Linked DNA regions of Anaerosoma tenue. The main gene of each other region encodes a partner of the protein of the gene in region 2 in a complex. Links are inferred from orthologs where the notes say so. Each region holds a gene or a part of one and is shown on either strand. Other genes may lie near its edges. The genes, in order: MSB02_RS08655 and uvrB.

Evidence for each region.
Region 1: the proteins of uvrB (region 2) and MSB02_RS08655 are in contact, whole or in part, in a crystal structure (PDB 7EGT), measured with the Thermus thermophilus proteins. The link is inferred for Anaerosoma tenue from one-to-one orthologs. Residues at the interface, in WP_096411307.1 of Thermus thermophilus: Glu23, Leu25, Arg26, Asp27, Gly28, Glu29, Arg30, Phe31, Arg55, Glu326, Asp327, Phe328, Glu379, Ser382, Gln383, His398, Gly400, Arg401; in WP_096412145.1 of Thermus thermophilus: His654, Arg656, Phe657, Gln666, Asp668, Glu669, Lys680, Arg681, Leu682, Ser683, Lys685, Tyr686, Ala687.

Annotation. Positions count from the first base shown.
Region 1 is NZ_JALNTY010000003.1:211,639-214,924, forward strand. What follows is about bases 45-3,015. They hold MSB02_RS08655 (ATP-dependent helicase), read right to left. Parts: upstream 2,667-3,015; coding sequence 423-2,666; downstream 45-422. Other genes in these bases: MSB02_RS08650 (putative manganese-dependent inorganic diphosphatase), read right to left, coding at 45-396; MSB02_RS08660 (hypothetical protein), read right to left, coding at 2,716-2,925. Also shown: more of MSB02_RS08650, read right to left, coding at 1-44; aroF (3-deoxy-7-phosphoheptulonate synthase), read right to left, coding at 3,090-3,286. UniProt on the Escherichia coli protein: A helicase with DNA-dependent ATPase activity. Unwinds DNA duplexes with 3'-5' polarity. Translocates on single-stranded DNA with 3'-5' polarity. Initiates unwinding more efficiently from a nicked substrate than double-stranded DNA.
Region 2 is NZ_JALNTY010000003.1:29,026-32,339, forward strand. Bases 316-3,314 are described here. They hold uvrB (excinuclease ABC subunit UvrB), read right to left. Parts: upstream 2,867-3,314; coding sequence 764-2,866; downstream 316-763. Other genes in these bases: MSB02_RS07790 (hypothetical protein), read left to right, coding at 316-752; coaE (dephospho-CoA kinase), read right to left, coding at 2,838-3,314. In the rest of the region: MSB02_RS07785 (hypothetical protein), read left to right, coding at 1-17; more of MSB02_RS07790, read left to right, coding at 27-315. UniProt on the Escherichia coli protein: The UvrABC repair system catalyzes the recognition and processing of DNA lesions. A damage recognition complex composed of 2 UvrA and 2 UvrB subunits scans DNA for abnormalities.

The DNA.
Region 1 (3,286 bases), 180 kb from region 2 along the record:
CCCGAGCATCTCGGTCTCGCCGATATAGAGCTCGGCAAGCGTGCTCTGGTTCAGCAGCCCGCGCACCACACCCTCGTCGTCCACCACGGGAAGCGCCCGCACTCCGCGTTCGCGCATCAGGGCGCCCGCCGTGCGAAGATTCTCATCCACTCCGATGGAAACCACGTCGGCGCTCATCGCGTCCCGGACGCGGGTGCGCACATGCGGGATCTCCTCGGGCAGGTCGACCCCGAAGCGTTCGAACACCCACTGGGTCTCAGGTGGCACAGGGCCGAGGCGTGCCGCCAGGTACACCTCATCAGGATCAGTCACGTTCTTGAGGTGTGCGTACGCCACCGCAGAGCAGATCGAATCGTTGTCGGGATTGCGATGCCCGAAGACGAAGACAGGTCCCATCGTCATCCTCTCGCCCGTGGTGCCGCTCAGCCCTCGACCTTCCGTATCGGAGCGTACCCTAGAAGCAGGTTCTTCGTCCCGCCTTCCGGGAACGTCACACTCACCTTGTCACCCGTGACGGACTGGACCACGCCCCGGCCAAAGACCTTATGGTCCACCGTGTCACCAACAGCGAGCACCAGCTTCTCCTCCGGCTCACGGGCCGCCCGCACACCGGAACCGAACACGCGCCCCCCCGTTGGCGCCTGATCGCGACGTGAGCCGCCACCCCACCTGACGGATCCTCCGCGGTCGCCCCGGCCACGCCCGGGCGCCGAGGCCCCGAAGCCCGACGAGCCCACGCCTTCCACCGCGAGGTGCTCGTCCGGGATCTCGTCGATGAACCTGCTCGGCTGGTTGTACTGGGTCTGGCCGAACAGCATCCTCGAACCCGCGTGCAGCAGGTACAACCGCTCGCGCGCCCGGGTGATGCCCACGTAACACAGCCGGCGCTCCTCCTCCAGGCCCGTGGGCTCGAAGATCGCGCTCGCGTGCGGGAAGATCATGTCCTCCATCCCCGGGAGGAACACCACGGGGAACTCCAGACCCTTGGCGGCATGGAGCGTCATGAGCGTCACAGCACGATCGTCCTCGGCGATCTCGTCGAGGTCGGTGCGGAGAGCCACCCACTCGAGCAGCGCCTCGAGCGTTCGCTGCTCCGGCTCCTCGTGCTGCGCGTCGTACTCATCCACCACGCCGAAGAACTCGCGGATGTTCTCGGCACGGCCCTCGGCCTCGCTGGTGCGCTCCGCGGCCAAAGCCGCGAGCAGCCCCGAAGCGGTCACGATGCGCTCCACTCGCTCCCGCAACGTCTCGCCTTCGGCCGTTCGAGCCGCCTCCAGGTCGGCCGCCAGCCCCGCGACCTTCCGGGCCGGGGCCGTGGCGACCCAGCCGCTGTCGCCTGCGCGGGCTATGGCCTTGGCGAGAGTGATGCCCTCCTCGATCGCCTTCGCACGGAGCGCCTCGATCGTCGTCTTCCCGATGCCGGCGCGCTTCTCCATCACGCGGACCAGCGACTGCGTGTCGGCGGGGTTCACGGTGGCGCGCAGCCACGCCATGACGTCCCTGATCTCCGCGCGGTCGAAGAACCTCGTCCCGCCCACCAGGCGGTACGGGACACCCGCGCGCAGGAACATGTCCTCGATCACGCGTGACTGTGCGTTGGTGCGGTAGAAGACCGCGAAATCGGCGTACGAGCGGTGCTCCTCCCGCAGGAGCCGCTCCACCTCCTCCGTGATGAACCGGGCCTCGTCCCGCTCGTCAGTGGCCGCGTACCGGGTGATGGCCTCCCCGCCGGCGTTCGCGGTCCAGAGCGTCTTCGGCTTGCGGCCCTGGTTGTTCGCCACCACCGCGTTGGCGGCAGCGAGGATGGTGGCTGTGGAGCGGTAGTTCTGCTCGAGCCTGATCACCGTGGCGTCGGGATAGTCGCGCTCGAACTCGAGGATGTTGCGGATGTCGGCCCCGCGCCAGGAGTAGATCGACTGGTCGTCGTCACCCACCACCATGAGGTTCCGATCGCGGGCAGCAAGCCGGTTCACGATCTCGTACTGGGCCTTGTTGGTGTCCTGGTACTCGTCCACCATGACGTAGCGGAACCTGTCCTGGTAGAACTCGAGGACGTCAGGGTGTTCTCGCAGCAGCCGCTCGGCATTCACGAGCAAGTCGTCGAAGTCCATCGCGTTCGCCTCGGCAAGGCGCCGTTGATACAGCTCGTACGCCCGAGCCGCCACCTTCTCCGGGGGCACGACCGCCCGCTCACGATACGTGGCAGGACCCACAAGCTCGTTCTTCGCGGTTGAGATGCGGCCCGCCACCGCCCGTGGCGGATGCATCTTCGTATCGACATCCAGTTCGGTGAGCACGCTCGCAAGGAGGCGTCGGCTGTCGTCATCGTCATAGATCGTGAACGACCGCGAATAGCCGAGGCGGGCACCGTCGGCACGCAGCAGCCGCACACAGAAGGCGTGGAACGTCATCACCCACATCGGACGTGCCGACGGCCCCACGAGGTCGATCAAACGCTCCCGCATCTCGCCGGCCGCCTTGTTGGTGAAGGTGATCGCCAGGATGGACGCCGGAGACACCCCATGGTTCTCGATCAGATTGGCGATGCGGTAGGTGAGCACACGGGTCTTACCGCTCCCTGCTCCAGCGAGCACGAGCAGAGGCCCTTCTGTGGTGGTGACGGCGTCGCGCTGCGCCGGATTGAGGTCCGAGAGAGAAAGTGTCATGGGGTGAACAGTGTACCCCGCGACGGCGGCCGATTGAAGCGCCGGTGCGCTACTGGACGAACTTGATCATGGAGAAGGTGGACTCCCCCGCCGTCCTAAGGCACGAGTGGTGGATGACGCGGGACTTGCCCATGCTGAGCTGGGTGTCACCGCAGCGCTCGCATACGACCTCGCCGCACTCCGTGCAGTAGCCGATGCGCGCGACACCCTCAGCCCCGCAGTGGACGCAGATCTTGCTGAACGGTGTCGACGATGCCATCGTGCCGCCTCCTTGTGCCGATGCCATACGCATGCACGAGCCGGGTTCCAGGCATACAGCTAACAAACATTGTGCCAGCACCGGCGACTCACAACAAGGTTGCGCAAGGATGGCGCCTCAGATCGTGACCCGGATAACCGACTGAACGCCCCCGGCCCGTGAGCCTACGCCAGCGAGCGCCCGACCGCTCCGGCTATCGGACGAAGCTCGTCCATCAGTGAACGGATCCCCTCGAGATCGAGCGACTGAGGGCCGTCGCAGAGCGCCTCGCGCGGGTTCGGGTGCACCTCGATCATGATGCCGTCGGCGCCCACCGCGACCGCCGCCCGCGAGATCGCGGGCACGAGGTCGGCCCGCCCTG
Region 2 (3,314 bases):
AGCAGTACCTGCCGTAGGAGGCTCCGATGAAGTGGAGCGAGTTCTCTCGCACGCAGCGGGCTCTAACGATCGCGGGAGTCGTGGTGCTCGGCCTGGCGGTCGTCGCCGGAGCCTTCGCGCTCGGGCTGGGGCTTGGCGACGGCCCTGAAGCGGCCACTGATACCGCAACAGACGCCGCCGAGACCACCGGGACCGCCGAGACCACGTCCACCGAGGAGCCAGCGACCGAGACGGTGGAGCCCGAGACGCCGCCCGCCGCCGAGCCCGAACCCGAGCCCGATCCGTCGACCCCTGCGGCAACTCCCCCTGCGGAGGACGCGCGCGTCTTCGGCCGGATCGAAGGCATACGCGATGAGAGCGGCGGGGCGTGGACGGAGTTGTGGGTGGACATCGACACGGCGGTCTTCCTCACCGACGACGCCGCGCTTGACTGGCTCACCAGCCAGGGGGACGCCGAGTTCTACAACGCCGACTACTGGTACGCGAAGCCCGACGGCGCGGCGGTCACATCGCACCGCCTGAAGCCGGGCTCCGTCAAGGTGTGGATGTACACGTACCCGACCACGCCTCCGATCGGCTTCTACGGGCCGGGTATGGCGAAACAGACGGTCGGCTTCGGCGAGTTCTACGATGCGATCTACATGGCAGGCGACCCCGACGGCCTGCTCGACCGCTACTACTGGTTCACGGTCGACGGCGACTACATCACCATCATCGAGGAGCAGCCGAGAGACGCCTACTACGAGCCGTAGCGGCCGTGCAGCTACCGCTTGCGCCGACGCGTGGCGTGAGCCGACCCCCGGCGAGCGCCCCGCTTCAGGCGCGACAGCACCTCATCGGCCGTCGACGACTCGGCGTCTGTCTTGAGCTTGACCACCTGGTCGCGCAAGCGTGCCGCAGTCTCGAAGTCGAGCGCCTCGGCGGCGGCGTGCATGTCCTCCTCCATCGCCGCGACGATGCGCGCCACCTCGTCGCGCGGGAGCTGACCCAGCTCGGCCGCCACGTCCACGCTCGGCTCGAGGCCGGCCTCCGTCTCGCGCACGTACTGCGCGATGTCGTGGATCGCCTTCCGTATGGTCTGCGGCTCGATCCCGTGCTCCTCGTTGAACGCGACCTGGATGGCGCGGCGGCGCTCCGTCTCGTCCATCGCCGTACGCATCGAGTCCGTGACCTTGTCCGCGTAGAGGATCACCTCGCCCGACACGTTGCGCGCGGCTCGACCGATCGTCTGGATGAGCGAGCGGTGGTTGCGCAGGAAGCCTTCCTTGTCGGCATCGAGGATCGCCACGAGCGAGACTTCGGGCAGGTCGAGCCCCTCGCGGAGCAGGTTGATGCCCACCAGGCAATCGATCACGCCCGCGCGCAGGTCGCGGAGGATCTCCACGCGCTCAAGCGTGCCGATGTCGCTGTGCATGTACCGTACCTTGATGCCGTGCTCGAAAAGGTAATCCGCCAGGTCCTCGGCCATCTTCTTGGTGAGGGTGGTGACGAGCGTACGTTCGTTGCGCTCGGCGCGCTCACGCACCTCGGCCATGAGATCGTCGATCTGCCCGTGTGTGGGCCGCACCTCGATGGCGGGGTCCACCAGGCCCGTGGGTCGGATGATCTGCTCCACCACGCGCTGCGAGGTGCGCGTCTCATAGTCGCCAGGCGTGGCCGAGACGAACACGGTCTGCGGTATCCGCGCCCTGAACTCGTCGAACTTCAGCGGACGGTTGTCGAGCGCGCTCGGCAGGCGGAACCCGTGCTCAACGAGCGTGAGCTTGCGCGAACGATCGCCCTCGTACATCCCGTGAAGCTGCGGCACGGTCACGTGGCTCTCGTCGATGATGCACAAGAAGTCGTCGCCGAAGTAATCGATGAGCGTGTGCGGAGGCTCGCCGGGCTTGCGCCCGTCGAGATGGCGCGAGTAGTTCTCGATCCCGTTGCAGTACCCCATCTCCTCGAGCATCTCGAGGTCGTATGAGGTGCGCATCTCCAGACGCTGCGCCTCGAGCAGCTTGCCCTCGGCGTTGAGTCGCACCAACCGCTCGTGCAGCTCCGCCTTGATCGACGCCACCGCGTCGGTGAGCTTGTCCTTGGGCGTGACGTAGTGGGTGGCCGGCCACACCGGCGTTGCGCCGAAGCGGTTCACCACCTCGCCGGTCACGTGGTCCACCTCGGCGATCGACTCGATCTCGTCGCCGAAGAACTCCACCCGGATCGGCACCTCGGCATAGGGCGGAAAGACGTCGAGCACGTCGCCGCGCACGCGGAAGGTGCCGCGGGAGAGCTCGTAGTCGTTGCGGTCGTACTGGATGTCGATGAGGTCGTAGATGAGCTTGTCGCGGTCGTACGGCGCCCCCTCGGCGAGGAACACCGCCATCCCCGCGTAGTCCTCCGGCGAGCCGATGCCGTAGATGCAGCTCACGCTCGCCACCACCACGACATCCCTGCGCGAGAGCAGCGCGGCCGTGGCGGCGTGCCGCAGCTTCTCCACCTCGGCGTTGATGCTCGCGTCCTTCTCGATGAAAGTGTCGGTGGTGGGAACGTACGCCTCGGGCTGGTAGTAGTCGTAGTACGACACGAAGTACATGACCGCGTTCTCGGGCATCACGTCACGGATCTCGCTCGCCAGCTGAGCGGCGAGCGTCTTGTTGGGCGCGAGCACCAGGGTCGGCTTCTGGACCTCCTCGATCAGCTTGGCCATCGTGAACGTCTTGCCCGAGCCGGTCACGCCGAGAAGCGTCTGGTCTCTCAGCCCCTCGCGGACGCCCTCGGCCAGGCCGATGATCGCCTTCGGTTGATCGCCGGCTGGCTCGAACTCAGAGACGACCTTGAGCTCCCTCACTGCCCCACTACCTTCCGCGCGGCGCGATCTCCGCATCCCAGAACTCGGCCACTATCGCACGGAACTCCTCGGGCGTGCCCTCGTTGTCGATCACGTAGTCGGCGATCTCACGCCGTTCCGCGTCGCCCGCCTGTCGCGCAAGCCGGTTCTCAGCGTCTTCCCGCGACATGCCGCGAGCAAGCGCCCGGGCGATGCGCGTCTCCTCGTTGGCCGAGATGGCGAGCACGGCATCCACCGGCTCGAGAAACAGCGGCGACTCGACAAGCAACGGCACCACGAGCACCACCGCCTGCGGCGGCTCCCCCTGCAGGGCGAGCGTGTCGAGAGCGCCGGCGACCGCGGCAAGGATCGCCGGGTGCATGATGGCGTTGAGCCTGCGGGTGGCGTCCTCCGTAGCGAAGGCGACCCGCGCGAGCGCAGCGCGATCCACCGCGCCATCGTCGCGGCGCACGTCCGGACCGAACTCCTCGATCACACGGTCACG